2 regions of the Leptodesmis sp. genome follow, and region 2 is predicted to be linked to the other one. Evidence: predicted binding sites of a transcription regulator. Region 2 holds the regulator's gene; the other holds the start of a gene.
The links. Region 2 encodes NtcA, which controls nitrogen genes in cyanobacteria. Its sites were predicted from a motif close to TTTGTANNNNNNNNTACAAA; they were not measured.
Positions count from the first base shown of each region.

Region 1: the regulator NtcA is predicted to act here: its motif matches at 1,829-1,848, upstream of ACUVQO_RS02360 (ammonium transporter).

Region 1 covers NZ_JBRAGO010000006.1:5,482-21,859, reverse strand. Annotated here, with positions in the region: gene ACUVQO_RS02365 (polysaccharide deacetylase family protein) at 1-1,578, opposite strand, end outside; gene ACUVQO_RS02360 (ammonium transporter) at 2,129-3,643, shown strand; gene ACUVQO_RS02355 (hypothetical protein) at 4,148-4,426, shown strand; partial or broken gene ACUVQO_RS02350 (ammonium transporter) at 4,529-5,653, shown strand; gene ACUVQO_RS02345 (GDSL-type esterase/lipase family protein) at 6,150-6,971, shown strand; gene ACUVQO_RS02340 (SagB/ThcOx family dehydrogenase) at 7,035-8,573, shown strand; gene pirA (arginine synthesis PII-interacting regulator PirA) at 8,665-8,823, opposite strand; gene ACUVQO_RS02330 (SAM hydrolase/SAM-dependent halogenase family protein) at 8,939-9,769, shown strand; gene ACUVQO_RS02325 (DUF2301 domain-containing membrane protein) at 9,784-10,425, shown strand; gene ACUVQO_RS02320 (DUF3082 domain-containing protein) at 10,621-10,986, shown strand; gene ACUVQO_RS02315 (RNA recognition motif domain-containing protein) at 11,210-11,671, opposite strand; gene pdhA (pyruvate dehydrogenase (acetyl-transferring) E1 component subunit alpha) at 12,142-13,173, opposite strand; gene ACUVQO_RS02305 (IMS domain-containing protein) at 13,404-15,929, shown strand; gene ACUVQO_RS02300 (DUF72 domain-containing protein) at 15,944-16,378, opposite strand, start outside.
Region 2 covers NZ_JBRAGO010000011.1:22,579-38,956, forward strand. Annotated here, with positions in the region: partial or broken gene ACUVQO_RS04000 (AMP-binding protein) at 1-283, opposite strand, end outside; gene ACUVQO_RS04005 (hypothetical protein) at 701-1,843, shown strand; gene larE (ATP-dependent sacrificial sulfur transferase LarE) at 1,947-2,771, opposite strand; gene ACUVQO_RS04015 (glycine betaine ABC transporter substrate-binding protein) at 2,878-3,816, shown strand; gene patD (heterocyst frequency control protein PatD) at 3,873-4,229, shown strand; gene ACUVQO_RS04025 (homogentisate phytyltransferase) at 4,223-5,305, opposite strand; gene ACUVQO_RS04030 (peroxiredoxin-like family protein) at 5,443-5,979, opposite strand; gene ACUVQO_RS04035 (hypothetical protein) at 6,186-6,503, opposite strand; gene ACUVQO_RS04040 (crossover junction endodeoxyribonuclease RuvC) at 7,159-7,656, shown strand; gene ACUVQO_RS04045 (zinc-binding dehydrogenase) at 7,672-8,673, shown strand; gene ACUVQO_RS04050 (hypothetical protein) at 8,696-9,901, opposite strand; RNA gene ssrA (transfer-messenger RNA) at 10,013-10,398, opposite strand; gene ACUVQO_RS04060 (chromate transporter) at 10,449-10,934, shown strand; gene ACUVQO_RS04065 (chromate transporter) at 10,879-11,661, shown strand; gene fabI (enoyl-ACP reductase FabI) at 11,719-12,495, opposite strand; gene ntcA (global nitrogen regulator NtcA) at 12,888-13,559, shown strand; gene ACUVQO_RS04080 (DUF3084 domain-containing protein) at 13,679-15,019, shown strand; gene corA (magnesium/cobalt transporter CorA) at 15,051-16,262, shown strand; gene ACUVQO_RS04090 (hypothetical protein) at 16,259-16,378, shown strand, end outside.

The DNA of each region.
Region 1 (16,378 bases), on a different contig from region 2:
TCGCTCTTTAAGAAATGGGATTTCACCCCGTTTACCAGGAATAAACTGTCCATGACTTTGACTATAGACTGGCCCCAACATCTCATTAGAATCAAGCATTTCTAGAGAGAAGAAACCTCCATCTACAGCGGCGATGACTGGGGTTCCAGCAATAATTTCGGGAACCTGGCCGCGCGTATTGGCATGAATCGTAACGGGTCGCCCGCCAGCAATGAAAATGAAGGGCGTATTGTCAATGGTGGCATCAAGGCGACGCACCGGAGCAGCAAAATCGAAGCCAAGGTTAATAGGAGCGGCTTGTGGACCTTCCCAGGCAATATCAACCATTTCCTCCATGCGGGACTGGCCAATGCGTCCGATCGCAAACAGGTTCCTAGACTGTCCTGCCAGTTGCTCGTCGTTATCATCCATTGTCAGGGCAGCCGCATAACCTGCTGCCTCTACCGCTTCTATTGCCGCCTGATCAAATTTTCCTTCAGGATAGACAAAATATCGAATAGGCACTCCCAATTGGGATTCTAAAATTTGTTTCGACTGTTGGGTTTCAATCCCCAATTGCCTGGGAGACATCCCATCCATCACCTTATGCGTCACGCTATGAGAAGCGATCGTGATCAGGGGATCTTTTGCCATTTCCCGCAGGTGCTCCCAGGTTAGACTGGAGCGACCCATTTTTTTACCCACTTTGGCAGTATAAATGGCGAATACCGCCGGATAGTTATACTTTTTGAGCAGCGGATAAACGTAGTCGTAATGACCCTTGTAGCCATCGTCAAAGGTAAGCACAATGGGCTTGGGGGGTAAGGGCGCACCCGTTCTTAAATGGGTGACGAGCTGATCCATGCTGATAGGCGTTAATCCCTTCTTTTTAATCAGCTTTAAATGGCTTTCAAACTCTTTCGGGGTGACATCAAAAAATACCTGCTTTTGCGGCAGGATATCGTGATACATCATCACGGGTACCTTGGCCTGCCGTGCCAGGGGATTGATGTCGGGCAAGGGAGCAGGATTTAAATAAGCCATTATCTGAGGAGCGACCTGTCCCAACAATGCACCCATGCCGATCGCGGGTTGCTCGACCCAACTAGCCGTCTGAGAAACATTGCTAACCAATTGTGCAAACCCACCAGAGCTATCCACCGTTGTCGTTCCACAGTTACCAGTGAATGGAGCCGAGCGAGGCGATGAAACGCCATCCTCTGAGGATGGATAGGATTGGGTGGGATCCTCCGTTGGGCTGACATCCGGCTCTCCAAACTGATTGGTAGATGGGTCAAACCCGTGGCTCTGACTGGGCATCCCATAGGGAGTTTGATTTGCTTGCCCAGACTCTACGCTCTGACTGGGTATGCCATAAGGAGTTTGAACCGTCTGTCCAGACCCTGAATAGGGAGTTGGGTAAGCTTGGTTAGATACTCCATAAGAGGAGGTTTGAGAGTAGACTAACTGTGCTTCTACCAACCCGCAGCACGTAGCAGATAGAGTGCTGGTGAGAACCAGTCCTAAGACTTTGAAACTACGCCGAATCTTAAAAATTTGACTGAGCGATCCGACACTCACCTGAGGCACAGTTGGCATAGTTAATGAAACCTACAGAATCTCTTAGACAGATCTACTCCATAATGAGGGAGTTGTCAGTCTTTTTGCCTTTAACTTTCGCAGAATCTATAAATAGCAGAATCTATAAATAAATGTTTTAGATTCAAGGGAAACTATATATAAGTAAAAATAATAAACAGCAGAAAATTATAGACAAAAATCAATAGGACCTTTATTTCCCTTTCGATTCCTGATGACAATTGGGTCTCAGTGCAAAAAAACAGAAGGTTTTGTATTGCAGAATACAGAAAAGGTGGTCTGAAATTGGTGCAATCTTAATGAAATATTTAACCTCTTCAATTTGGTTCCCCCAGCCTGATCTGCAATGACTTAAAAAGACTTCGGACTTGCTAATCATCTGAGTAAATACACCCTCAAACTTCTAACTGCTGATGCAATCCCTCAGCAGTTTCCTGATCTTCTCCGTGCAGAACTTCTTTGCACCCCTGTTTTCATTCGTCTGGAATCTAAAATGATGTCTAAACGTAGCCGTAGGATGCTTTCGATCAGGAAGCATCAGCACATCCCTGTGAAAGCTATTCCCTGGCGATCGCTGGAGTGGTATGCCAGAAAGCTGTCTCCTAGTGCCCAGGCATGTATCCCGATCGCCCTACTAATTGTTCTTATCTGGGGCTATGCCGCTATTGCCATTTCTGAACCTGTGCCCAAGTTGAAAGATGTGGCTGAAATGGCCAAAGAACTGAAGGTCGGCATGGATACCATGTGGGTCATGGTTGCGGCCTTTCTGGTGTTTTTCATGAACGCGGGCTTCTGTATGTTGGAAGCGGGCATGTGCCGTCAGAAAAACGCGGTGAACGTACTGGCCAAGAATTTGATTGTATTTGCACTGTCCACTATTGCCTTCTGGGCGATCGGCTTTGGTCTGATGTTCAGCAATGGTAATGGCTTCATCGGGGTCAGTGGGGGCTTCTTCTTAACGGGTGCTGATAATAGCCCTGCAACGGGAGATGACTATCAGGGTATCTTCAGTGCCCTCAACTGGACGGGGGTACCCCTGGGAGCAAAGTTCTTCTTCCAGTTGGTGTTCGCAGGAACTGCCGCCACGATCGTTTCGGGTGCTGTTGCAGAACGGATCAAGTTCGTAGACTTTCTTGTCTTCAGTTTGTTGCTGGTGGGAATTTCCTATCCCATCACAGGTCACTGGATCTGGGGTGGGGGCTGGCTTGCCAAAATGGGCTTCTGGGATTTCGCTGGCTCTACAGTTGTTCATGCGGTTGGCGGTTGGGCTGCACTTATGGGTGCTGCTATCCTTGGTCCTCGGATTGGAAAATACAGGGCCGATGGTACTCCTAATGCCCTGCCCGCTCACAACATGAGCATTGCCACTCTGGGGTGCTTAATTCTGTGGTTAGGCTGGTTTGGCTTTAACCCTGGCTCCACAATGGCCGCTGATCCCAATGCGATCGCTCACATTGCTCTGACCACCAACACCGCTGCGGCCTTTGGCTGTATTGCCGCCACCATTACTGCCTGGACTGTTTTGGGTAAGCCTGATCTTTCAATGGTGATCAACGGGCTGCTGGCTGGGCTGGTTGCCGTAACCGCCCCTTGTGCTTACATTAATGCCGTATCAGCCGCCGTTATCGGGATTGTTAGTGGGGTTGCGATCGTGTTTGCGGTTGGCTTCTTTGACAGACTCAAGATTGATGACCCTGTTGGGGCCATTTCTGTTCACCTAGTTAACGGCTTTTGGGGCACTCTGGCGGTAGGGCTATTTGCGGCTGGAGACCAGTTCTACAAAGGTGGCCCAGTCGGACTGTTTTATGGTGGCGGGATTAATCAGCTTTGGATTCAGTTCCTGGGTAGTATCACGGTCGGTGGCTTCACCGTTGCAGCCTCTGCCATCTTCTGGTTCATTCTGAAGTCGACCATGGGAATCCGGGTTACCAAGGAAGAAGAAATCCTGGGGCTGGACATCGGCGAACATGGGATGGAAGCCTATGCTGGCTTCGTCAAGGAAAGCACTGGCACGATTGGCGATGTCATGCCGTCCAGCTCAATGGCTTCCAGTTCTGGAGAATAGCATCTAGGCTGCTCCAGGATTCCTGTGGGCGAGTTGTCGCCGGAACGCAAGCGATACAGAAGAAAGGAGTTGGTATCAAAATACCAACCCCTTTCTTCTAAGAGAAATTTATCGCAATCCTACGGAGTCACTGCTAATATTTTTTGCCTGGAAAAAACTCAACATGGGCACAAAAGGCTTTGTAACATACGATACAACTCCTGATGGCCAATAGAATCAAAATCAACCTCAATGAATCATTGAGGTAAACAATAGCTGATGGCTACCTGACTCTATAGAGTCAGTCTAAGGATGACAAAACTCCAGACCCTCAACATTTCTAACGCTGGCGATAGGGCTATGGTGCAGCGTTGCTTGTTTATGCTGCTTTATCTTGGCTGCTGTACTGCCCAGTCTGCTTGACGGAAACTTTTTTGCGAGGATTTTCGGTGAACGATGGCTAAACTTAAATACAAAAAGAGGCTTAGGAGCCAGAAAAGACGAGGTTCTGGCTTTTATCAGTGGTTGTCCTCATTTGGGCAGTTCTGTACCTGCCTGAATGAAACTGGCAGTACCAGGATGGGAGAGCGATCGCTGCTTAAGTTGGGTGTTACGTTTTGTATCCCAATTCTAATTCTAACCATTTTGAGTCTGCTAGGGGGGCCGATGGCAGAAGTAGCCTCAGCCCAAACCCCGGCAGGTGGGAAAAGTCCCTACGATGCGATCAATACGGGAGACACAGCCTGGATGCTGATTTCTACAGCCCTGGTGCTGTTCATGACTCCGGGGCTGGCCTTTTTCTAGGGTGGCCTGGTGCGATCGCGCAATGTGCTCAACATGATGATGATGAGCTTTGTGTCGATGGCGATCGTGGGCGTCACCTGGATTTTGTGAGGTTACAGCCTTAGTTTTTCTCACATTGCCTTAAACGACAAAAACTGGGATACCGGGATTGGTAGCTTTATTGGTAGCCTCAGTTGGCTAGGACTGAACGGGGTTGGTTACACTCCTGATCCGGTTTATGCTACTTCCATCCCCCACCAACTCTTTATGGCTTACCAGATGATGTTTGCCATTATTACAGTAGCGCTGGTGTCGGGTGCGATCGCGGAGCGGATGAGCTTCAAAGCCTACGTTGGCTTCCTGCTACTCTGGTCTACCTTCATCTATTGCCCGATGGCTCACATGGTCTGGGGCAGAGGGTGGTTGGGCTACATCGGTGCATTGGACTTTGCTGGCGGAACCGTTGTTCACATCAGTTCTGGTGTCTCAGCTCTCGTGGCGGCCTGGATGCTCGGCCCTCGTAAAGATTTCACCGTTAAGCCGATCCTTCCCCACAATGTCCCCTACGTACTGCTGGGGGTAGGAATGTTGTGGTTTGGCTGGTTTGGCTTTAACGGGGGAAGTGCGATCGGGATTGGTAGAGATCCATCAGCAGTTCCCTTGGCAACGGTAGCCTTTGTTGCTACCACTGTAGCTACTTCAGCCGCAGGTTTGGCCTGGATGCTGGTGGAATGGTTTACCAAAGGCAAGCCAACCGCTGTTGGTATTGGTAGTGGATTTGTAGCGGGCCTGGTAGGGATTACACCAGCCGCTGGCTTTGTCACTCCCATTGCGGCTATCTTCATTGGTGCAGTAACTTCCCTCTGCTGTTTTGCTGCCGTCAATATCAAAGCTAAGCTCCAGTTTGACGATTCGTTAGATACCTTCCCAATTCACGGCGTAGGAGGAACGATCGGAGCCATTTTGACAGGTGTTTTTACTACCAAAGTGGTCAATGGATTAGGTGCCGATGGTTTACTGTCTGGTAACCCTGGCCAGGTACTGATCCAAGTTGTTGCGGTGTTGGTTGCCTATGTCATTGCAGCGGTAGGAACCTTTGTGATCTTGAAGATTGTTAGCTTGTTCACCGATCTGCGGGTCAATCCTCAATTTGAGGAAGAAGGGCTGGATATTCACGAGCATGGTGAAGAAGCCTACGGTGAAAGTCTGGCTGGTGAAATCACATTTGCCACTAAACTTTCTGACTAAGAGGATGCTTTAAAAGCCTGGCTCTTTGTCACTCTGGCGACTCAAGTCGCGGCTATCCGGAGAAAACCTACCAACGCAGGTTACTGAAAATCTTGATTGTATTGGGTCTGCGTCGGCAGACTGGGTAAGTGCGGAGTCGCGGTTTTAACTGCCGGATACTCTTTAAACGCCCTCTTAGGCAATTTCTGCAAAAGTTGATCCCCGCAAATTGTATGGGTATAGCATGAGACAGTTCCCTTGTACTAAAAGGTGAAAGTTAGCGTTTAAACGCTGTGCTTGTACAAGACTGATCCCTTTCCTGGAAATTTTCTGACATCTCCTGGATCGATCGCATATTAAGCTATTTCAAATTTTTGGCTGGTTTGGCTAAATGACAGCACCCTTAAATGAGATCGCTTCTACAATCAGAGGCATTGTCTTGAATCTGCTTCACGTGTTTAAGAGGCGTTTGGTTACTGTTTTCAGGTGGGCCATCCCCGTTAGTGTGGCAGGTGGATTGGCTTTTGTTGGTATTTATATACCACTGCAACGCGATAGCTCTACCGCTTTGTCCCCGGTGAATGCAGTGCCGGTAGATCGTCCGCAGGTAGCAACAATCGAATCTGGACTGGGACCACGGCATCAACTGACCTATCAACAATGGGTTAGTGTGCTGGAACGAGAGGCTACTGTTATGGCCGATCAGCGTCCCGATCGCTTGAATATTCTTCTAGGAGATTCTTTAAGCTTGTGGTTTCCCAGCCATCTGTTACCGACCGATCGCACCTGGTTAAATCAAGGGATTTCTGGTGAAACCTCTTATGGAGTGTTGAAGCGCATCAAGCTGTTGGACAAAACCAGGCCCCGGATTATTTTTCTCATGATTGGTATTAACGATTTGATTCGGGGAGTTAGCGATGAAACCGTGTTGGCTAACCAGCGGGAAATTGTGCGCTATCTAAAACAGGCTCATCCCACAACCAGAATCGTGATGCAGTCAATTCTGCCTCACGGCGGCGATCGTACCTTGAAACAATATGCGGCTCTTTCTTCGGTTAATGCCAGCGAACCGCAAAAACCACCTGTTTGGGTAGAGCGGTTGCCGTACCTATCTAACACGATGATTCGGACGCTAAATCAACGATTGGCGATTGTGGCACAGGAAGAAGGAGCTGAATTTCTGGATTTGCATCCCCTATTTGTCGATAGTCAGGGAAATCTGCAGGACAGGTTCACAACTGATGGACTGCACTTGAGTCTGGCAGGATATCAGGCTTGGAAATCGCAACTGGAGAAAATTCCTGATAGTCCGCCTCAAGCTGATATCCCCTCTCTATAGAAATAACACTTTTTCAGCAGAGAGTGTCAAGATTGAAGCGGAGACCAGTTATTCCGAATTCCTATGCCGGAACTGCCAACCTCGCTCGCTCAACACTATCACGAACGCACCAAGTACGACCCCAAAACCATTAACGCTAAAAGCAAACCACTAGACTGGACTCAACAGCCCGTTCCTTTTAAGGAATACAAAATAGGGGTTTCCTACGATCTAAAACCGTTTTTAACTGAAAAGCTGGATAAATTTGCTAGCGATCCGGTTGGGAGTTGGTGGAAACGCCTCTCTCAAATTCTATTTTTTAGCTACGGATTGACAGGCATGATCCCTACCGTGGGGGAACCCCACTACTTGCGGGCGGCTCCTTCAGCAGGCGGCTTGTATCCAGCGGAAGTATACCTCATTTCCCGCGGAACGCCACTTTTACCTGCGGGTTTATATAACTATCAGGTGCGGACGCATTCGTTGATTCACTTTTGGGACAATGATGTCTGGACAAAACTGCAAACGGCCTGTTTTTGGCATCCCATTCTGGACAATACTCAACTGGCTTTAGTGGTGACTGCTGTATTTTTCCGATCGGCATGGCGCTATCAGGCGCGAGCCTACCGTCGGATTTTTCTCGATACAGGTCACTTGTTAGGCAACATAGAACTGGCCTGTGCCATTAATGACTATCGCCCCCACTTAATTGGCAGTTTTATGGATGAGGCTGTGGATCAACTGCTTTATCTTGATCCAGAACAGGAGGGGGCGATCTCTGTTGTGCCGCTGGCTAATCTATTGGAGGTGCGACAAAATCTCCCATTAGCTAAAACCATTATTTCGGCCCCTACCCAGACCTCTTTCCCATCCATTTCCGACGATCAACTGCTGGCGTATTTTCATAAGGTCACTCAGATCCCGTTTGATACGAATGCCAAAGTGAACTGGAAACTACCTCCCGTGGAAGGGCAGCGAACCGATAAATATAACTTTCCGTTTTGTACTAAGGTCTCTACCGTAGTGACCCCCATCAACTGGGGTAAGGGGCTGACTGGCTTGGAAAATACCATGCTGAGGCGGCGTTCTACCCGGTCTTATACCGGAGATGCTATAACCCTGACAGAACTGAATCAGTTGCTGGATTTCACCTATCAATCCCATCACTATGTTGAGCAGGGATTGGATGGCAACCCGGATTATTTTGACCTTAGCCTGGTGGAAACCTTTATCGTTGTATCGTCTGTGGAGGGGTTAGAAGAAGGGTGCTATTACTATGCTCCAAAAGCCCAGGAACTCCGGCAGATCCGCTTTAAAAACTTCCGGAAAGAGTTACATTTCCTCTGCCTGGGTCAGGATCTGGGCCGGGATGCCGCTGTGGTGCTATTTCATACTGCCGATTTAAAGACGGCTGTTGCAGCGTATGGCGATCGTGTCTATCGCTACCTGCATATGGATGCCGGACACCTGGGACAGCGGCTCAACCTGGCAGCCATCCACTTAGGACTGGGAGTGAGTGGTATTGGCGGCTTTTATGATGATCAGGTGAATGAAGTCCTGGGCATTCCCATTGATGAAGCTGTTCTCTACATCACGACTTTGGGCAGACCCCAAACCCCTTAAAAACAAATGCCCCAGCTACTGCTAGCTGAGGCACAAATGCGCTCACATCTATTCGAACTCAAGAATTTAGCCAGGTGAAGGGAACCTGTAATTAGCCGATGTAGTTTGCTTCTGCTTCCAATTGACGAACCAGACTCTCGTCTCCCTTCGCTCTTGCTATTTCAAGACGGCGCTGTAGATTCTTCTGTAAATTACTACGATGAGTTTCAGAGATGTTTGTTAAATTTCCTTGACGCTTTTTGTTCAACATGGACTTTTCCTTCGCCTTGCTTGTGCATTTGCTATTTTTTCTATCCTAGCATTTCAGGCAAAAACGGTAGTTTTTGTTACTGAAATGTCACGATGATCGACAAGTTGAGGGCCAAATGAGCCACAGTGAGATATTAACGCTATTAACAGACTTTGGGCTGAGCGATCCTTATGTGGGAGTGATGAAAGGGATCATTGCTCAGGTCAACCGCTCTTTGACGGTAATTGATTTGACTCATCACATCCCGCCCCAAAATATTCATCTGGCTCGGTTTGCCCTGATGACCGCTATGCCCTATTTCCCTGCTAGAACGGTACACGTAGCCGTTGTCGATCCAGGCGTGGGCAGCGATCGACGTCCGATTGCGGTAGCCTTTGGCTCAGATCCAAATGCCCCCATGGGATTCTTAGTAGGGCCAGATAATGGCTTATTCAGTGGGGTATTGAGCCAGTATCCAGTCCTAGAAGCTGTGGAGCTAACCGAGTCTCAGTACTGGTGGACGGCTACTCCCAGTTCGACCTTTCATGGCCGGGATATTTTTGCTCCAGTCGGTGCTCATTTGGCTAGTGGGGTGCCTTTGCAGAAGTTAGGTACGACGATCGCGGTTGACTCGTTGGTGATGCTCCATTCCCTAACCCCACAACGAACGAAACATACTCTCACGGGTTGCATTCAAGCTGTGGATCACTTTGGTAATTTAGTCACTAATATCCCGGCCAGCGAAGTGAATGGACAAACCTGGTATGCCGCAGTGAAGGATGTTACAGTTCCGGGCAGAAAAACCTATAGTGATAGTGCCCCCGGAGAGTTACTGGCTTTTGTGGGAAGTCACTCCTGGGTGGAAATTGCAGTGAACCAGGGACACGCTCAATCGGTGTTAAACCTGGGGATTGGAGATGCCGTGCAAGTGATTTTGCATCACCCACATTCTTCACAAGGAGATTAGTAAGGAGATTGACAATGACATCATCCTTAGAGCCAGGGATTTATCAAGGACAGTTTGGAGAATTTACAATTACGGAGCGAGATCGCTGGGAAGTCATTGTTTACCGCAGCGGTTTGGTACTGGCGGCTGGTTGCTTTGTGATTGGTACTGGGCTGGTTCTGGGGTCAGAAAAGCTAGATAGTCACCCGCACATTTTGAGCTGGCTTTACTCCGGCTTTTGTTTAGGGTTGGGAGTCAGTCTATGGACAATTCACATTTATATGAAGTTGCTTCATCGAGTGCTGCAGGTGTTTTGGGGAATCGGTGTAGTGGCTTCTTTGGCGATCGCGCATGGGAGTCCGGCCCCTTTCGCTTTAACCGTTTACAACTATCCTTTAACAATTTTCGGCGTGGGCTTTGTCTTCGCGGCGTTGACCGGGATTTTCTTCAAAGAAGCCTTCTGTTTCGATCGCCTGGAAACCAAACTCCTCACTCCTTTAATTCCTGTTTTGCTCCTTGGTCATTTGCTGGGTTGGCTCTCTTTGCCTGTAGAGCGAGTTTTATTGGCGATAGGGGCCGGACTGTTTGTCGTATTTGCTCTGCGTAAGGCGATCCAACCCATCCCTCCAGATATTGGAGATAAAAGCATATTTGCTTACCTGAAACAAAAGCAATAGAGACATTTTGGGACAGCCGCCCCGATAGAATTTGCCATTCCTGATGCAGAGGCTACCGTTTTCTCCAGAGACGTTTCGTCGAAACATCCCTAGAGAATCTGGATACTCCCCATAAGTCTAGAATTCTCCCTGCCCGATCTTTCACGGAAACCGTTTATCGGTCATAGTTAAAAGGTGTGATTGCGAGCGAAATTTATGAGCAACCTACCCCAGGCAGCTAACTCAGCCCCAACTTCTGAAACAGATACATCTTCAGCCTCAATAACCCTGAAGCAGGTAACGCCTTTACGCTGTTTGATTGGGGCAACGTTATCGGGGAGCTTTGCTTTTGGGATGTATTTAACGACCCATGCGATCGCCCTATCGTTTGCCATGCATAAAATTCAATCCACTAATCTGGCAGTTCAGCGCATCTCCGCCGCTGTTCGTACTCTGGTTATTGGTCTAACGACTCTTGGCATGGGGGTGTTTAGTCTAGCTACCCTGGGGCTGTTGGCTCTGGCTGTTCAACTGACGATTCGCCAGTTTCGGCAAAAAGTAGAACCGAGAACGGGCAATTAATTGATCTGTAATTTTGGCGGGCAAGCCGCTTGTTGAATGGGCGAGTACTTTCTTTCAATAAACCAGAAGACTGCAGGATGATTTGCAGTCTTCAATGTTGTTAAGGCTAGTTTTTAAGAGTTAGCATCAAATCCGATTGTGCTCAAGCAAGGCCTTAGTAGAGGTCACTGACCTCAAAGTGGATGATCACAGCCTTGGGGGCCATGGTGATAGTCCGCGATCGCTAAGAGTTGGTTGTTTGAGCAGCTAAAAGTTGCTTCAATTTTTCTAGCTCTTGTGCCCAGCGAGGATCAGGTTGCACATTCTCTAAATCTGAGCCTGAAGCCGCAGCACCACCGCTCTTACGAGACTTGTTGCTATTGCCACCCTTGCGTTTTCCACTGCCTGTGTTACTGGCAGGAGCATTAGCTTGAGATTGCTCATCTCCTTTTTCCTTAGTGCGGGGTAATGCTTTCTCGATTTTAATGGGGTTGTCTTTGACAACAGAGCCATTGAACTTTTCGATAAAAGCATCTGCCTCCTCATCGCTTTTGACTGTCACAAAACCAAAACCACGGCATTTATTCGTTTTTCGGTCTGTAATGATTTTGGTCGAAATGGTATCGCCTGCTTCGGCAAAAACTGCCTCTAACTCCTGGCGACTCAACTCTTCTGGCAAATTACCAACATACAGACGAACGGACATGGAAAGAAACCTCCAGACTGTGATTCAACTTCAAAAAACTCTTACTTCAGTAGCTTTGGCTGCAATGGCTGAGTGTGTATCTGAACTGAAGACGTACCTGTTCTTTCCCTCCTGCCTGCGTTAACTGTACGCCAGTTACCCAAAAATTAGCTGTATCCTTCTGTGAACAACCTGGTTTCACCGAAAGTCTAAAAGTTGAGTGGGGACAGTAACTCGATAAAGCCAAAAGCATTGTGCTCAATCACTTCATTTCTGGATGATGAAAGTTGAACACCTGGCTCTGACATTCCAGCTTTGAAGTATTTGCGCCATCCATTAAGGTATCACGGTCTGTAGAGCGCTGCTATAGACAATGGCAAATTATATCTTCAGACAGGATCGACATTTCAAACTTGCCCCAGGTTTAGCTTGCAGTTCTTCAGGAATCAGTATTACAAATTGTAACAACAGAATGAGAAGCTGACAATTTTTCAGTCCTCAGCAAACACATACTTGTATAGTTCATCTGGACTGGGTTCAGGACTTTCCAGGGCAAACTGCACAGCGTCATCCACGATCGCCTGTACCTTGTTTTCGATCTCCTTCAAGTCAGTCTCCTTGGCCAAGTTCTGCTCTAGCAGATAAGCCGCAAATTTCTTGAGGGGGTCACGGGCAAACCAGAGGTCTTTCTCCTCCTTTGATCGCAGTTCATCTGGATCAGCCAGGGAATGCCCCCGGAAGCGGTAGGTTAGACATTCGATCAGGGTTGGTCCTTCTCCAACTCTGGCGCGGGCTACTGCCTCTTTGGCGACATTACGCACGGCCAGCACATCCATCCCATCTACTTCGACTCCCGGCATATTAAAGACAGATGCCTTCTGGTAAATTTCTGGTTGGGATGTGGCCCGTTCATGAGCCATCCCGATCGCCCACTTATTATTTTCCACTACAAAGATGATGGGAAGTTTCCACAGGGCTGCCATATTTAAACACTCAAAAAACTGCCCATTATTTGTGGTGCCATCCCCAAAGAAGCAAGCCGTCACCTGATCAGCACACTCATCACCCATCACCTCTCGCCGATAACGGGTCTGGAATGCCGCTCCAGTTGCCACGGGAATGCCTTCACCAATAAACGCAAATCCCCCTAACAAATTATGTTCAGCGGAAAATAAGTGCATTGAACCGCCCCGACCCTTACTGCATCCGGTGGCTTTGCCAAATAATTCGGCCATCACATTACGGGCTGGAACTCCAGCACTGAGGGCGTGAACGTGATCTCGATAAGTGCTGCAAACGTAATCTTCACCGGGACGCATGGCTTTAATGACACCTGTTGAGATCGCCTCCTGGCCGTTATACAGATGGACAAACCCGAACATCTTGCCCCGGTAATACATCTCGGCACACTTATCTTCAAAGAAGCGCCCTAAAACCATGTCCTCATAGAGCAACAACCCTTCTTTTCTGGTGATGCTGGCAGTAGTGGCCTGAAAAACTGGGACTGTTCTCTCTTGAACCATTGACTTGTCTTAACCTCAGACTTTTCAACTGATTTTTCCTAGAATTTATGTTGCTGACTGAAAGTTTTTGCTTATCCTTGTGTAAAGTTCCACTCTGTCAAGCAACTTAGCCAAGCAACTGCTGATTCAGGTTGCCTCTGAATTCAGGATTGCCTAATGATAACCTTGACAGGTCGTCACAAGACGATACCATAGCTTAACCTTACTTCTTACCGTTGGGGAAGTGTACTGTGCGTATTCCGCTCGACTATTACCGAATCCTGGGTTTACCGATTCAGGCAACCAGTGAACAATTGCGACAGGCTCACCGCGATCGCACGTTACAGTTGCCCCGACGAGAATATTCAGAGGCGGCAATTTCAGCTCGCAAAAAACTTCTGGATCAGGCGTATGCTGCCCTGTCTGATCCTAAGCAGCGGCAACAGTATGATGCCAGTTTTCTAGCTAAGACCTATGATCTTCCATCGGCATCATCTAATGTAGAAGCACCGGGCTTTAGGGGTTCAGGTTCAGCGCCGTTGCTCTCCGAAAATGGGACGCTGATTGATCCCCATACCCCCAGTATTGAAATTGATGAAGACCAGTTCATTGGTGCCCTACTGATCCTGCAGGAATTAGGGGAATATGAGTTGGTACTAAAACTGGGCCGTCCTTTTCTTACGGGTGGGAGTGCCAGCTTGCGAGATGGGGACTACGGAGATCCTAATATCGTCTTTTCGGACATTGTGCTGACTGTAGCTCTCGCCTGTCTGGAATTGGGCCGGGAACAGTGGCAGCAAGGTCAGTACGAAAATGCAGCTGAAGCCCTCGAAACCGGACGACAGTTATTGCTGCGGGAAGGGCTGTTTGTGGGAGTTCGGGGTGAAATTCAGTCTGATCTTTGTCGGCTACGACCCTACCGAATTTTAGAACTGTTAGCTGCTTCAGAAGATCAGGTAGAAGAACGGCAGCGTGGGATGGATCTGCTGGAAGAAATGCTCAATGAACGGCAGGGCATTGATGGCAGTGAAAGCGACCAATCTGGGCTGAATGTAGATGATTTCTTGCGGTTCATTCAACAAATCCGGTCTTATCTAACAGCGGAAGAGCAGCAACTATTGTTTGAGCAGGAAGCGAATCGTCCTTCTGCTGTAGCTACCTATTTAGCGGTGTATGCTACTCTGGCAAGGGGATTCGCCACTCGCCAACCGGAACTGGTGTATCGGGCAAAACAGTACCTGTCTCGATTAAGTGGACAGGATGTGCATCTGGAGCAGGCGGTTTGCTCCCTGTTGCTGGGCCAAACAGAGCAAGCCAGCCAGATGTTAGAGCAAAGCCAAGAACAAGACTCGATCGCATTTATTCGCCACCACTCGCAAGATTCTCCTGATTTATTACCGGGATTATGCCTATACACCGAGCGCTGGCTGCAGGATGAGGTGTTTCCCCATTTTCGCGATTTATCTCAATGTCGGGTATCCCTCAAGGACTATTTTGCCGATCGCCAGGTGCAGGCATTTTTAGAAACGTTGCCGGATGAGAGTGGGGTTGTCGAACGCAACCCTCAATTCAGTTCCGTAGCCGGAGTCCGGCATCCGGATGCAATGACTGGTACTTTCGTCGAGCAGGAAGATAGGATGACAAATCATCAAAGGCCTATAGGGGCAACCCATGAAGCAAATTCCCAATGGGGGCAAGGATCCGATCGCGATTCCCTGATTGCGGCGGCTAGAGCCAGGATTGCCTCTCGTACCTCGGAAAATGTGGTAGGAGCAGAGAACCGTTTTGTTGGTGGAGTGACGACCGCAGAACGAGTAACTCAGGACAATGTCGGGCTGCAAGAAACTCCCCCTCCCAGAGCCGAACAACGGGTACGAATCAAAGGCTCCCAGCCAGGTGCAGGGGGGGCAGAACGACCTGAAAGCAGACCTGTGCAACACCGACTCGGAGGCGATCGTCCCCGTTCTCATCCTCCTGGAGGGAAGCCGCCCTGGCTGATGCCAGCATTGGCCGTCCTCGGTGTCGTGCTGCTGGGTTTAACCCTGTCTTCGCTGGTGCGAGGGTTGCAGCAATCAACTAAAAAAGCATCTCAAGACGCTGAAAAGCCTTTAGTTCAGTTGGACAAGCCCTTGCTAGAAAACCCTCAGTTAGCGACCAATCCGTTAACAGCAGCAACTTTAGACAAAGAATCGGCTAAACAGATCCTCGACTCTTGGTTATCCACCAAAGCAAAAGCAATGGGGCCAAATCATGAAGTTGCTCTCCTGGATCAAATTTTGCTGGATCCAAAACTGGCGGAATGGAAGGGGGTTGCTGAAGAAGCCAAGCGAGATAACTGGTATCGCACCTACAAGCATGATATCCAGATAGAGTCAGTGGAACTCATTTCCTCTGCTACAGGACAGCCTGTCTCATCGTCTGTAACCAATGGGGATCAGGCAACTTCTGGAGAAACGTTACCCCCGCCGACTGTGGGTGAATCGCCAGCGACTGATGTATCCCCCACCGAATCCCCCGGTGCTGGAGCCTCTCCTACTGCAGCAGATACTGCTCCATCCCCATCTCCCAGTCCCACAGGGGCGATCGTTTCCCCAGTTCCTACAACTCCCGCCTCTGAAGCAGATCAGGCACGGGTTATGGCTACTGTGACGGAAACCACAGAAACCTTCCGTGATGGGAAGTCTGATGGCACGCCGCAGACGGAAAACTTGCGAGTTCAGTACACTCTGATTCGCAAAGATGGCAAATGGTTTATTCAGGACTGGCAGGTGCAATAGTGTGTAAAGCTAGGTCAAAGTAAGTTCAGTTGTACTGGGAATGAATCCAAGCCATCCCAGGGTAAGGGTGGAATGGGGATCTGGTGCTGCTTGAATAGGTGCTGAACAAAACGCAAATTTGTGGGCGATCGTTCTTCGAGTGGGCAATGCACAAAGAAGTAGATTCGGGTTCCTTGCTGGAGCCATTGGCTGATGTGCGGAACCCAGTCCTGCAAAAATTTCTGATTCACATCTCGATCAGGATGACTGATATACCGAACTAAGCTGAAGGGAGCCGTAACGCTGAATTGAAGTGGTAGTTTTGGCTTCTTGCGTTCCGAATGCAGTTGGGGATTATCTGGAACGTCATAAATTGGACGAGTGTCCAGTAAAACGCGGCCAATTCCTAACTCCTGCAATAACTCTGCCAACCGATCTGAAGAGCAGGGAGTAAACCAGTCTGGGTGACG
Region 2 (16,378 bases):
AATATAAAGCGGAAAATTGAGTCTGCAGTTTCTGGTTAACTTCAGGCTGTTTTGAGGCGACTAGCATCGCTGGACAAGCAGCACGAAGAGCGCTCAGGTACGCAACAATCGAATTTAATGAATTTTCGCATTCAATCAGAGCAACTCCTCGGCCTGCTGAAAAACGGGATTTAAATTCTTCAATTAATCGATCTAGTTCCTCGTAAGAAATACGTAGCCCGTCTTCAGTCAGAATGGCCAGTCGATCGTGAAAATGAGAAAAAGATCCAAACATATTCATCATGTAACGATTCAAGAACTCTGGCTAGCGGTCAAAACAGCCTTTGCAAAACATCAGCAATTAGCCCAAACGCAGAATCAGGGCTAAAAGAAAGCTATAAAATTCCCTAATCGGGTCATTTCGGGTTTTGCAATGCTGCGCTGGGAAGCAGCATCAGAGATTACGTGAGTTTTTCAAAAGCCATACATACTGCCTCAAATCAGGATGCATTTGCCCATGCTTAAATAAAACAGCAATCGGGATTAATCAGTAAAAACATCAGGAATTCTTCTTCTAATTCACATCAATTGATTGGAATTGATGAAGTTTTGTTTAAGCAGGCACGATTTCTCTGCGAATCCCTTGGGTGGATAATCAAATGCGTCGATCGCAGATTCTGCGTGTAACATGGCTGCCAGAGAAAACCATGAGGGAGTTACTATGTCAGCGGCGCAAAGCGAGAATCGTCTAGATTCAAGGATTCAAGGATCCAGTCGGTTGGGTTGGAGCATGGGCCTGGCGATCGCCAGTTTGCTCTTGCTGCCAGCCGTGAGCTATGCCCAAATGCAGGCACTGCCACCGCCACCTTCAGTACCCGGTAGTTTCCCTCCACCCGACACCAATCCAGTTCCTTTGCCATCCATGGCTCAACCGATGCCTGCACTTCCGGCATCTCCTGCTCCAGCAGCCTATCCTGCCGGGGGGCAGGCGACTACTGGCTATTATGGAGGGGCTTATCAAGTGATCGTCTACGGAGCCAGCCCATACCTGTTGCGGCAGATCAAGTTTCTGGAACCTAATGCTTCCATGCAGATGTATCAGGGACGACAAGTGATTGTAGCGGGTACATTTGATAATCCGGCAGCGGCTCAACAACGGGTTTTGGCACTCTCAGATTATGGGATTGGAGCGCAGGCCATTTCTGCCAATATGGGAGGCAGCGGACAACAGATGACAGGAATGTCATTTCCGATGAGTAATGGGATGGCTGCTCCTACGGGGAATCCCTTCAATTCATCGCCGATCTCGCCAACCGCAAACACATCCTCCAATCTATTTCCTAACGCGGCTCCGACAGCTTTTGGAACTGTGCCAGTAGCGCCTGCCCCAACAGGAATGCCAACCAATACTTCTCCAGATGCCTCTATCAATGCGCCGATAACGCAACTGCCACCGACAGGGCCAACAAATTCCTTGCCGAACGCTCCCATGGATGGATCGGTTGTTGCACCACCGCTCGGGATGCCGATCGATGCTTTACCGCCAACGGTGCCGATGAATGCTCCGATAGGAAGTCCATTTCTGGGAACGGCAACGGTAACTCCACCAACCACAGCTATACCAGGGAATGCTAATCTGGCAGCTCGTTATGAGGTTGTAATCCCGGCACGAACCGAGGATTTTAATGCGATCACCAATCGTCTGATGGGTATGGGGGTTAGCCCTGCGGCAATTCAGGGCAGAGAGAAGCCCCGTGGCCCTCATGTTGTTGTTGGCCCTTATATGCAAGTGAGGGAAGCAGAAGCGATGAGCAAACTCCTGCAATCGAATGGCATGGATGCCAGAGTTTTCTACGCCCGATGAGAATCACAAATCCTCTGGATTCACACCTGACTCTTTCAATTTGGCTGCTAATTTGTCAGCTCGTTGGCGCTCCTGCTTTACCAATCTAGTAATGCCGTGCAGATTAGCCTGCATTGGTCATTTGCAGAACCTGGTTGAGTTTGCCACTGCGGAATCCTTCCAGATCTAGCGTCACATACAGGAAGCCGAGGGATTGGAATTGGGCGACCAGTTGGGGGAGGTCGATCGTAAGGATAAACTCCTTAATTTGTTCCGGGGGCAACTCGATACGGGCAGTGTCGCCTTCTGAACGGACTCGCAGCGTTTTCAGGCCTAATTTACGCAGGTAAGCTTCCGCTCTTCCGACCCGCTGCAGTTTAGCCATGGTGATCGCCTCACCGTAGGGAAATCGGGAACTGAGGCAAGGTTGGGCAGGTTTATCCCAGCAAGATAAGCCTAAATATTTTGCCATCTCCCGAACTTCTAGCTTGGAGATCCCGACTTCAGCCAATGGCGATCGCGCTCCCCGTTCCTTGGCCGCCTGGATTCCCGGTCGGTAATCGGTTAAATCATCGGCATTCACGCCGTCCACAACATAGGGATATCCTCGCTCTAACGCTAAGGGCTTCAGGGTGTCGTGCAATTCACTTTTACAGAAATAGCAGCGATTGGTGGGATTGGCAGCGTAATTGGGATTTTCCAGTTCGTGGGTTTCCACCAGTTCGTGAGCGATCCCAATTGCTTGCGCCTGAATGCAGGCTTCTTCCAAATCCTCTGGTAGCAGGGAGGGAGAAACCGCGGTAACGGCTAAGGCGCGATCGCCCAACATATCCCAGGCAACCTTGGCTACCAGCGTGCTATCAATTCCTCCAGAGTAGGCAATCAGTGCCCGATCCATTTCAGCAAACAGTGCTCTCAGTTGTTCTAGTTGTTGTTCCAGCTTGGTCAAGCCCATCACGCTCCCATGCAAACGGTTATTTGATATATTTCAACCTTAGCGTTTTGGGCTATGCTTTGTTATCACCAGGAGTAATCACCGAGTAGAACAGACGATTGTGAACCGATTTGTTGCTTTTGGGTTGTTGTCCGTGACCCTGACCCTGACGATCGCGGCCTGTCACTCTAATTTCACTACGGCAGGCAATGCGGATATTACCGTGGCCTCCAAGGACTTTACAGAGCAGGATATCCTGGGAGAGTTACTAGCGCAGCAAATTGAGAACAAGACAGGGCTGAAAGTCGATCGCAAACCCCGATTGGGCGGTTCCTATGTCTGTTATCAGGCGATCCTGGCTGGCAAAATTGATGCCTATATCGAGTACACAGGGACGGCAGCAACCGTTAGCAAGCTGTTTGAAAATCAAAAGATTCCCGCCGATCCCAAAGTGTTATTTCAGCAATTGCAGCAGGGCTATGCTAAAAACTTCAAGCTGGCTGTGATGCCGGGATTGGGCTTTGAAAATACCTTTGCGATCGTGATTCGGGGGGATGAAGCCAGACGATATAACCTGCAAACCCTATCTCAGGCGGCTCAATATACTCCCCAATGGCGAGCTGGTTTTGGCTATGAGTTTTCTGAGCGGCAAGATGGTTTACCAGGGTTGGCAAGAACCTACAATCTTACCTTTGCCAAACCGCCTCAGATTATGGATCTGGGTCTGATTTACCGGGCGCTATTACAAAAGCAAATTGATCTCACGGCAGGCAACTCCACTGATGGTCAAATTGCGCGTCTCGGCTTTGTGGTTCTACAGGACGACAAACGCCATTTCCCACCTTATGAAGCCGTGCCGATCGTGCGAGAGGAAACATTGAAGCGCTATCCTACTCTGGCTCCGGCGATCGCCGAACTGCAGGGCCTGATCACCGCTGATCAGATGCGTCGTCTGAATTACGCAGTGGAAGGAGAATTGCGGGATGTCAAAGAGGTTGTCCGAGAGTTTCTGCAATCCCAGCAAGGAACTGAGGCATCTCTCTCATCTGGTTCAAATTGAAGCAGGAGGTAGCCCTGAACAGGGTATGTTTAAGATATCCTAGTTATCTCCATGAGATGTTACCTTCCGTCTATCAGCCGCCCTATCAGCACTTGCAACAGGCAATAGAGGAGTTACAAAAGACTCTGATTGGTCCTTTAGATGCTTCTCGCGTGAAAAGCGCGATCGCTACATTACAGACCTATTTCCAGACTGAAGTTTGGAACCTGGATTTACAGCGTCTAGAACCGGAACTGCAGCATCGATTGCAGTCGATCAATGTAGAAATTGACAAGCAACTGCGGTTATTGAAGATGGACGCACTATTTCTACAAGCCGCTCGGCAGGAGAATACTCTTCAGCAACGACAGCAGCAAATTTGCGATCGCTTATCGCTACTGCTGCACTATTGCAATAGTGTATTGGCTCAGTGATAGCCGTACCAGTGCAATAAACAGGTAATGGGAAAGATCAAATACTCGACAAAAAACAATTTCCAGATGAATTGATAGAAACGACTGATCGATGTTTTATCCTGCAAATCGACCTGGAAACTGCGCTGCCAAAATAACCCAAGCGCCAGTAAATGAGTGATGACCAGTATCCAGGAATTGGCTCCTGGTAGGCCAACCAATCCCGCCAAGATCATGCCACCGTAGGCTACTGTCAATACCCAGCGAGCCAGATTAAAAACTTTCTGTTGACCTAGTCTGAGGGTAAAGGTGCTGATCTGGTACTTGCGATCGCCCTCCGCATCAGGAATATCTTTGAAAATGGCGATCGCAAATGTAAACATCAGAATAAACAAGGTCAACGCCAGCACAACGGGTGGCAACGAGAAGGCAAGGTTTTCCCAGAATGAGAACCCTCCCAATTCCCGCTCTCCACTCCCTGCTGCCCAATCCCCCATTTCCAATCCCCGCTCCCTAACGGAATTGAAATGCAGGAACAATCCCACATTTACCACCAGACCCCGCACGGTAAAAATGCACAATGAGGCTAAAAAGGGGAACCGTTTCAGACGCATAGGTGGTAAGGAATAGGCCGTTCCCAGGAGCAAGCTGATACTCACCATTGCCAGCAGATATGGCCCCTGTAACCAGGCCAGTCCTATCGCCAGCACTCCCATCACCAGCACGATCGCAATCGCTAGTGGACGGGAAAATTCCCCCGATGCCAGAGGAAGATGGGGTTTGTTAATGCGATCGATCTCGACATCTTCCAGTTGATTCAAGCCCACGATGTAGACGTTGCCGCCGAGGCAGGCGAGGAGAGTGGGGAGGAGAGATTGGGGATCGAGGAGCAGGGGGGTGATGGCTCTGGACCATGCGTTGCTAGTAGAGAGGGCGACCAGATAGAGGCCGAGGACGCTGAGACTAGTGCCAATGATGGTGTGAGGGCGGGAAAATTTCCAGAAAGCACGCAGCCACAGGAACGGTTGTTGGGCGAACTGAAGTGGGGCAGACAGAACAGAAGGGGAAGAAGGGGTTTTAGAAGAAATCGGGCTCATACATCCCTGCTGATATCAGTTACGGTTTACATCATTGGTCAGATTCTGCCTGTTTTTTCAGATTCAATTTGAACTTCATCCAGGTTCAGAACCGTAGTTTCTCCTATGGAAACCTCAGTTCTCCAGGCAAGCCTGGTTTATACCTGAACCGCCAGCAGGGTTTCTACACTGGCATTATGGTCTAAGAATGAAAACAGATGCTTGTAACGTAATTGACCCTGGCGATCGAGGACGAATTGAGCTGGCAGGGGTGCGCCTAATGCCTGGCCTGTTTGGTAAGCCCGAAATACCTGGCAACTGGGGTCACTGAGGAGGGGCATTTGCAAGCCTAAATCTCGCACGACAATCTGGCTCTGTTGCTCATCGGTGCTGGTGATCATCAGCAGTTCAATGTTGCGATCGCGCAATTCTGGATAATGCTCATTCAGGGCTTTGATATGAGGGAAGCAGAAAGGACAGTACTGCTTCTCGGTAAAAATGCGTGTGAATGCCAGAATCACGGGTTGTTGCTGTTGATAGCTAGATAACTGAATGGTGCCACCCTGGGTAATATTGGGCAGCACAAAGTCTGGGGTGGTCTTCCCATAGCTCAGATCATTACTGGGTGGAATGGGGAAGAAGTTTTTGAAGAAGCGATCGTTAATTAGCCCACTGAAGTCCGTTGAGGTCAGCATAGGAATAGAAAATTTTTTATGAAGAACTATTTCTTCATATATCTTAACCTAAGCTTGGGTGAAATTGACTTCCATTGGATAGGCTGGTCTTTTTGAGGGGAAATTGATGATTAGATGCTCCCCGTCGTATAGGTGGCTAATAGCCATACGTCTTGAGGAACAAAAATTAGCCAGAATATTACAAAGCAAACTGAGGGGCATGGAAATTATTTGCCTACCTTGCTCAGGAAAGCAATCCACATATCATTAGGAGATGAGTAATACTCTAATTTCTGGATTCGATACTTGTTAACGACACCTGCTGGCGCTAACAGGATATAGTCCCCTACATTAACGCCTCTTCTTTGAGCCGTCATATATCCTCTATTGTCGGTTTCGCCCAGTTTGTCAAAACTGTAGTCCACTCCAGGAACTGCACGGCTGTAATCAAAAGTTCTGGCTGGTCTGGGCTTCATATCGCTGATCCGAGGCAGCCAATGAATCCAACTATTCTGTCTGATATCGATCGCGCATCCACTTACCATGACTAACACCTTGGCTAATAGGTTCTACTTAATTGCTCTACATTTCAGATCAAGAATGCCCCTTGTTGCCTTGATTGCAACGACTTGGTGGCTTTACTGATGTCAAGGTTGATGATATTCAAAATGGTTAATCATCATCTTGCTTTACCTGGGTTGCATTCCTGTTGCACACGTATTGCATTTCAACTTATCTTTGCAACTGATTGCCTGCAAAACCGTAGTTTCTCTGAGGAGGAAACTTAGTTTTCGCGATGCACCGGGTTATGGTAATGCGGCAGAATTGGTAGATTCCCGAAGAGCAAGGTTGATGTGGTTGTTTTTTCAAGTTAAGCGTTCAATGCTCTTCTTTTTTCTGATTGATTTGGTTCGACTGATATAGCCAGAAGAAAAGTACTTCAGCTATTTACAAGTCACGGTTTCAGCACCTATGTTAGGAAACTTGTAGCCAAATTACCTCAGCTATTAGACGTGCTACAGGAAACTTCTGAAAAGACTACACCGGAGAGTTTTGCGAGTCCAGGATAGGTTAGACCAGTTTTATGGCTGTCCAGTTTGAACCTTGAATATCACGAAATCTTATCAGACAATCTCTGGAACCAGTAGTACTATTGCTCTATAACCAGAGTGTCAGAAAGGTTTATTTAACAGAAGCTCCATGAATCTTTTCGAGGATTTAAACAGTTGCATCATTTTGGGGATTGATCCGGCAATCGCCAGCATTGGCTTTGGCGTCATTCAAGGCGATCGAGCGCTGGAATATGGCGTGATTACCACTGTTGCCAATGCGCCAATGTATGAACGTCTAGATCAAATTCGGGCTGATATCCAGGATTTATGCAAACTGTTTACGCCTCAAGTGGCCGCTCTGGAAATGCCGTTCTTTGGGCGAGAAAATACCAATGCGAATAAAGTATTACGGGCAATGGGAGTGATTGAACTGGCTCTCGGTGACTGTGGATTAAGAGAGCCGATCTTTCTGCATCAATCTCAAGTGAAGGCAGCGGTCGCTCAGTATGGAGCTAGCAAATTTGAGATGAAACAGGCGGTCATGCAGATCTTTGGCCTACCAGAACCGCCTTCGCCAGATGACAGTGCAGATGGGCTGGCAATCGCCTATGCCGCTCAATGTGGCGCACGGGCTAATGTTGCCTGAAGTGAGGACTCTGCAATGACCACTTACCGGAAGCTGGTTGCCAAGAAGTTGAGCCAGGATTTTCAATCAGCGATTGCGATCGCAGAGTGTCCAATTCCGGTTCTGTCACCCCATGAGTTGTTGATTCGCAATCGGTTTGCAGGGGTGAATGGTGGTTTTGATACGCTAGTCTGTCGCGGCAAAATTCCCTATGTCAACCTGAATCCTCCGTTTGATCTGGGAGTGGAAGCCGTGGGAGAAGTCGTTGCAGTTGGGCAGGCCGTGTCTACCGTTCAGGTTGGGGATGCGGTTGCTACGATTCATCGGGGAGGCGGCTACCGGGAATATCAGACTGTTCTGGTGGAACAAGCGATTAAAGTGCGAGCCGCGACACCGGAAGTGCTCACTCTGTTGCCGACTGGAGTTTCGGCTCTGGTTGCTCTGGAACAGGTGGGCGAAATGACGAGTGGCGAAACAGTCCTGGTGACAGCAGCGGCAGGAGGAACAGGCCATATTGCCGTACAACTGGCTAAACGCGCTGGAAATCACGTCATTGGCACCTGTGGATCGCAGGCAAAGACCGCATTGTTGCAGGCATTAGGATGCGATCGCGTGATTCGCTATCGCGAGGAAAATCTAGGTGAAGTGTTACAGCAAGAATATCCCAACGGTGTTGATCTGGTGTTTGATTGTGTGGGCGGACAAGTATTTGATACCTGTGTGGAGCATTTGGCAATTCGGGGACGACTGGTGGTTGTGGGGTTCATTTCTGAGTACACCAGTTCCTTTGAGATGGTGACCCAGCCCCGAATTTATCAAAAACTCTTCTGGAAAGCCGCTTCGGTCCGGGGATTTCTCATGCCCCACTATCGGGAACATTTTGCCAGTGCCTGCGATCGTCTGCTGGAACTGTTTTACAACGCAAATCTCAAAGTTGCTGTAGATCCAACAGAGTTTCGAGGACTGGAGGCGATTCCCTCAGCCGTCAAATACCTGTTGCAGGGCCGAAATTGTGGAAAAGTGGTTGTGCAGCTTTAAGGCCGCAGCTTGGGGTGGGAAGTTAACCCTGCTTTTGGAATAATTGGCTGATTCCCCGTATCCACCAGGCTTCATAGCGGAAGGCCAGGAAGGCGATCGCGGCAGCCAGTAAGCAACCCAGCAAAAACATATTGGCGATCGCTGATAAATCCACTCCAAAGTATTCGTTAGCGAGAATGACAAAATCGTTATCAATCATGCCGCCGATGCCGCCCTCATACCAGGCACGGAAATCGGCATCGTGGCTGAGTTGCCAGGAAAACTGCATATCACTGAACAATGTGAAGAAGCCCAGCATGGCATAGATCGCCCGATCTCCAGGAATGCGACAGAAGTAGCCACTGGTAGAGAAGTAAAGACAGACTGCGATCGCCACCAGTTCCATGCCATGTCCCATCAAGGTAGACAGCATGGTGTTGGTGCGTGTTAACAGACAGACGGTATAAACCAGGGTGAGCAGTACCAGGATCCCTTGCAATCGCGGGTAGGAGCGGCAGAGGTAAATGAGAAAAGCAATTCCCAGGTAAATCAGGACAATCAGCCATAGCGATTGACCGAACACCAGTGTAATCCCTCCACCAAAGAGAAGATTCACGCTGGGAATAGCCGGACGACCAAACAGCCAGTGAGTCACGGCATGGCCTACCTCATGTACCAGGATCAAAAATCCATGAAAGAGTACTTTCAGTGGCCCCAGAACGAATAGCATCACCGCCAGCATGAAGCCCGTCAACAGAGCGCTCATACCTCTTGCCTCGATCGTCCTGGGTTGTAGAGACATTGGGGAAGTGAGGATTCGGCTGGTAAGGGGGTAAGTTGATTCTCGATCGCTCGTTTGCAGATGACTGTGGGATTCCTCCTCCACAGGTTGGGCCTCTACAGGTTGGATTGGCTGCAGGGATAATTCGGTTTCACGGTCGGGAGGGGAAGTTGGCCCTTGCAGGAGCCGCACTTCTGTCCAGAGGGGTCTGGTCGCTCCTGGTTGCCGCCCATAGACCTGAATTGAATTAATCCGCTCTGGTTGTAATCGCTGCATTCTCTGATGAATCAGGGCGATCGCCTGACTCTGGTCTGGCAAGGGTTTCCCTTCCAGCAAAATCTTTAAACAGGAACCCTGCAACTGTACCTGCACGATCACCCTTTGCTTGTGAAAAGCTCGATTCAAAAGCGTTGCGATCGCGATCGTGTCTCCTCGCTTTGCTAACCTCACCAGGTTGGACTGCGCCATAAATGATTCCGCCTTCCGACTGCCACTCACCTATTCAGCCCGGAAAGCATGCTTTCAGAACATTCTTAAATTCCATCCCTATTGTTGGTACGGCTAATGAATGAGGATAAGCTATGGAGCTGACGGGAGTCGAACCCGTGTCCGCCTTGGGTATTAGTACACCGTTCATTCACAGGTTTAGCGCCTCTAACCCTCAGCGCAGGAATCGTCTCTTATCCCGGACGATGGGATGCTCTGGTAAGGTCTTAGCCAGATACCGACCAGAGGCGGTGGTCTGGCGCATCCGTTGAGGTTGGTCCATCATCCTTAACGGAGTCAAATGACGGACGCTCGAACCGTTAGAGGTGTTTAGGCAGCAACGAGTGCTTGCTTACGAGCAAAAGGTACGATGTTGTTCGCATGTACGTTGTTTGAGCCATTGATTTACGAGAGGTAGCCCGCTCTCGACCTGCATCACGATGTAGCGTTCGCCAAAACGTCGAAACCGTTACAGCCCCGCGGTGTCTATCTCCATATTACACAAAACACAAAAGACTAGGAGAACTCCGTGTCTGAGGATATCCGAACACCCCAGGAAGGGCCAGAACCCATTGCTTACTCCGCGTTGTTCCACCGAGAGCAACGGCAGCGGCTCATAGAACTGGCAACTCTGTTTTTGCGATTGGGGACGATTTCCTTCGGTGGTCCAGCCGCCCATATTGCCATGATTCATCAAGAAGTGGTCGATTGCCGTCGCTGGATGAGTCAGGAAAAGTTGTTGGATTTGCTGGGCATTACCCAACTGATTCCGGGGCCAAATTCCACGGAACTGGCCATTCATGTCGGCTATGAACGGGGGGGATGGCGTGGCTTAGTGATTGCCGGAGGTTGCTTTATTCTGCCTGCTATGCTGCTTGTCTGGGGGTTGGCTGGGCTTTACCAGCAGTATCAAAGTCTGCCTGCCTCAAGTAGGATGGCTGCTGTATGGGATCAAGCCTGTGATCATTGTGGTTGTGGTTCAAGCTGTGTGGAGTTTGAGCAAGAAAGCGATTAAGGATGGGCCTACGCTGCTGGCAGATATGGTCGCGATCGCTGCCTATTTCATTCGAGCAAACGAAATTCTGGCTTTGATGTTGCTGGGGCTGGCTGTCATGCTGGTCAAAAACTGGCAAATCCGCCACTCCAGCCTTCACTCCATCCTAATGCTAGTTTCCGGGATGCTGGCTCAAGCAGGAAGTACGGCAGCTACTGGGGCAGTCGTGAGTTGGGTGAGTGTGTTCCTGTTCTTTCTCAAAATTGGGAGTGTGCTTTATGGCAGTGGCTATGTGTTGCTGGCCTTTTTGCAACAGGAGTTGGTGGAACGCAACCAGTGGCTCACCTCTCAACAGTTGTTGGATGCCGTGGCGATCGGCCAGATTACCCCTGGGCCTGTCTTCACTACGGCCACCTTTATTGGCTATTTGCTGGCTGGCAATGCGGGAGCGCTCGCCGGAACGATCGGTATTTTTCTGCCAGCATTTGTGCTGGTGGGAGCGGTCTATCCCTGGGTACTCAGGTTGCGTCAGTCTTCCTGGGCCAGTAACTTCCTGGATGGCCTGAATGCAGTTTCTTTGGGACTGATGGCCGGAATTACCTATACCCTGGGACGAGCCGCCTTAGTGGATGGATTAACTCTGGTTGTGGCTATTTTGAGTGCGATCGCCGTATTTCGTTTCAAAATTAGCTCCGTCTGGTTAGTCTTGGCCGGAGGAGCGATCGGGTTGGCATCTCATCTGTTGTGACGACCTGGAAGTCGGGATTTTCAAACTCGACTTCCAGAAACCCGATTTCTATAGCACTCAGGCCATACCTAAAATTTCGTATCCCGCATCGACATAAATAATCTGGCCGGTGATGCCGCTAGATAGATCGCTACAAAGAAAGGCAGCGGTGTTGCCCACTTCAGTTTGAGTGACAGTACGGCGCAGGGGAGCTACTTCTTCCACGCGGCGAATCATATCGAGAATGCCACCGACGGCAGACGAGGCGAGCGTTCGAATGGGGCCAGCGGAGATACCATTCACCCGGATATTTTGCGGGCCAAGGTCAGCCGCCAGATAACGTACACTCATTTCCAGTCCGGCTTTGGCAATGCCCATCAGGTTGTAGTTGGGAATCACGCGCACACCTCCCAGGTAAGTGAGGGTAACAACGCTGCCACCTTGCGTCATTAACGGTTTGGCGGCTCCGCAGAGTTTCACCAGGGAATAGGTACTGACATCGAGAGCCGTGGCAAATCCCTGACGCGAGATGTCTGAAAAACTGCCCGTTAAATCTTCCTTGTTGGCAAAGGCGAGGCAGTGGATCAAAATGTCTAGTCGGCCCCATTTGTCCTTAATCGTATCAAAGATGTCCTGAATTTGAGTGTCATCCTGCACGTTGCAAGGCAGGAATAGACTGGGTTGGACGGGTTCTACCAATTCGGCAATTTTTTTCACCCGCCGTTCTTCGTCTGGTAAGTAGGTGATTCCAATGTTCGCTCCGGCCTTATGCAATTGCTGGGCGATCCCCCAAGCGATCGAGCGGTTGTTAGCGATCCCCGTTACGAGGGCATTTTTTCCTGTCAAGTCCAGCATAGATACCTAGTGTTAAGTTAGGAGCCATTAAGAGAATACTCAAAGATGGGACACAACGGTCAAACCAATCGTTTTCGGTTAATATACTGTTAATCTTGAGGTATTTAGCTTCTGTCAGGCAGTAGGGCTACTCCTGAACCTCTGGCAGCGCGATCGCTAACTGCCTGACCTTGACAGCAAACGCTTTACTCTGGTTACGGCTCAAGTTGCGTATGATCCGCCTCAGCCTTGAACATTAAGGGTTCTAGTCGTTTGAAAAGCAGCCAAAAAGCTGAAATCTGTAACAAGGAGCACAAAAAACGGCACTGGAGTAAGTTTAAGTATTCTAAACTACAGAGTTTTATTAAACGAGTCAACAGTTGTGAGCAATAGGACGCTCCGAGTAGGGGATCATGGTTGTGACGCAAGATAAACCATTGGCATCGGTATTCCGTCAGATGGGAGGTGGAGCTTTTCCGCCAGTCGTCGAAGCCTTTGAGCGTGGAAAGACGATCTTTTTTCCGGGTGATCCAGCGGAACGGGTCTATTTTCTCCAAAAGGGAGCGGTGAAACTGTCACGGGTTTATGAGGCTGGGGAAGAGATTACTGTAGCTCTGCTCCGGGAAAATAGTGTGTTTGGGGTGTTGTCTCTGATTACAGGGCATCGCTCGGATCGCTTTTATCACGCTGTAGCGTTTACGCCCGTCGAGTTGCTGTCTGTTCCCATTGAGCAGGTGGAAAAATCGCTGAAAGACAATCCGGAGCTTTCCATGTTACTGTTGCAGGGGTTGTCGTCCCGGATTTTACAAACCGAGATGATGATCGAAACGCTAGCTCACCGGGATATGGGATCTCGCCTGGTTAGCTTTTTGCTGATCCTGTGCCGCGATTTTGGGATTCCCACTAAGGAGGGCATCACGATCGACCTCAAGTTATCTCATCAGGCAATCGCAGAAGCAATCGGCTCTACCCGCGTTACCGTTACCCGCCTTCTGGGCGATCTCCGTCAGGACAATATGATCTCCATCCACAAAAAGAAAATCACAGTCCATAATCCAGTAACCTTAAGTCAGCAGTTTACTTAGTTGTTCCCCTTCGCTCCCCATTTCATGTTCAAACCAACTGAATTCACAGTAGGGTAGGCTGTAGATACACTGCCCCAGACTGGATGTTTTGTCAGGTGCAGCAGGTGTTGGGAGCGTAAATGTCCAGCGGGCTAATTCTAATTCTGGCGATTTTAGTCTTAGGTGGAGTGATTGCCACGATCGGCGATCGCATTGGCACCAGGGTGGGCAAAGCTCGCCTCAGTTTGTTTAACCTGCGCCCTCGGAGAACGGCAACGCTGATAACGATCCTGACAGGAACGGTCGTCGCCGCTTCTACACTGGGAATTCTGTTGGGCTTCAGCGGCCCCTTGAGAACGGGCATCTTTGAACTGGAATCGATTCAACGGCGACTGAGAAAAACACGAGGTGAGCTGGATACGGCTAGAGGACAACTGGATGCAGTCAACAACCAGAAGCGGCAGATCGAAACGGAACTGAATCAGGCACGGTCTCAGCGACAGACGGCGGAGAAGCAACTCCAGGAAACTAATCAATCTCTGCAGAGTGCGATCGTGGAGCGTAACAAAGCTACCTCCAGTCGTCTGCAAACCCAGGCTGAGCTTGAGCGCAACCAGCGACAACTGGCGACTGTCTCCGATCAGGTGCTACGGTTTCGAGCGGATATTGAGCAACTGAAGGCCGAACGCCTGCGGGTAATTGCGGAAGGGGAGGAAGAAATTAAAGCCAAAAATGCCGTGATTCGGGAGCGAGAGGAACAACTGAAGAGCCTGGAAGCTCAGCAGGATTATCTGGTACAGGAAATTGCCCGCTTGGAACGGGAAGCAGAGGGACTGCGGCGGGGCAATGTGGCTGTTCAGCGCGGACAGGTACTGGCTTCAGCCGTCGTGCGGATTGTAGATCCAGCAATGGCTCAGGTGGCAGTAGATCAACTCTTACGAGAAGCGAACCGCAATGCTATCCAACTGGCGCGACCAGGCACGCAGGAACAGCAACAAATCATTCAAATTACCAAAGCCGAAGTTGAACAACTGGTGAGGCAGATTGATAATGGTCGGGACTATCTCGTGCGGATTTCTTCGGCAGCGAACTACTTGATCGGGGAAGCTCCTATTCAAGTGTTTGCAGAAGCGATTCTTAACCAGGTGGTGTTCCAGCCTGGGGACGTAGTGGCTGCTACCTCCCTGAATCCTGCTACGATGAGCGATGCCCAAATTCAGCAACGGATTAATCTCTTACTGGCTGCGGCGGGGTTTCGGGCACAACGGTTGGGAATTGTGGCCGATACGGTACAGATTGGCCGGGTGCAGAATCTGATCGCTTTTATCGAGAAAATTCGAGAGTACAATCAGATGATTGAACTCCGCGCTGTGGCGGCAGAAAAAACCTTTACATCTGGCCCTTTGAAAGTTGAATTTGTGGCGGCTGACAATGGCAAAGTCTTACTGCGATCGCAGGACAGATCGCAACCACAGAACTAATTCAAACCTGACAACTTTGAGGTGAATCAGTATGGTGGACAATCGCCCACGCTCCTTTAGTGTGCCAGTGGTGAACAGCGAACTGGATGAGGACGAATCCTACGTGGATTATTTTTATGACAATCCAGGAGATGTTCCTGGCACCCTCGATATTGATCCTGAGGCACCCCCTCCCATCATCGTGCTGATTGATTATAACGAAGCTCACGCGACGCGGCAGGAATTAGAAACTCCAGAAGAAATTACTCCCTATCTAGACAGTACATCTGTTTCCTGGGTGGATGTGAAAGGCTTAGGGAGTGAAGAGATTTTGCAACGCCTAGGTGATGTCTTCTCCTTACATCCTCTGGTGCTGGAAGATGTGGTGAATGTGCCTCAGCGGCCTAAAGTGGAAGAACACGACGATCAGCTGTTAATCATTGCCCGAATGGTGACACTGCGGGATGATGGCAAAAGTTTTGAAAGCGAGCAGGTGAGTTTTATCCTGGGCAAACATTACTTGCTCAGCGTGCAAGAGGAACCCCGATATGACTGTTTTGGCCCGATCCGTGATCGGATCCGTACCAGTAAAGGAGCAATTCGGAAAAATGGCCCCGACTACCTTGCTTATGCTCTGATCGACTCCATCATTGATGGTTTCTTTCCCGTATTGGAGGTCTACGGGGAGCAACTGGAAGAACTGGAAGACGAAGTGGTTGAAAGCCCAACCCGCCAGACCTTGCAGAAAATCCACGATCTGAAACGGGAACTGCTAACCCTGCGACGAGCCATCTGGCCTCAGCGGGATGCCATCAACTCCCTGATTCGAGATGGCAGTCATCTGATTAGCGATGAAGTCAGGATCTACCTGCGAGATTGTTATGATCACACAGTGCAAGTTCTGGACATGGTGGAAACCTACCGCGAGCTGGCTTCCAGTTTGATGGATGTATATTTATCCTCCGTAGGTAATAAAATGAATGAAGTCATGAAATTTCTGACTGTCATGTCCTCTATCTTTATCCCCCTCACCTTCGTTGCCGGAGTTTATGGCATGAACTTCAACCCGGAGAAATCGCCCTTCAATATGCCAGAACTGAACTGGTATTGGGGATATCCAGTGTGTCTTGCGGTGATGTTTGGCATTGCCACTGCCCTGATTGGTTTCTTCCGTCAAAAAGGTTGGTTTGAAAACTTTTCCAGCCTTCAGGGCAGTCCTGCTGTCTCTGCGAAAAGGATTGTCTTTCCACTAGGTCGCCGATGATGTTGCTCGACCCGACTCTATGGATGATTTATTTGGTCTGTTGCGAGGACGAAAAGCAGGCCAAATGGATACTGTTGGAACTTCCCGATGCTATTTTATTAACGACTTATCTGGTT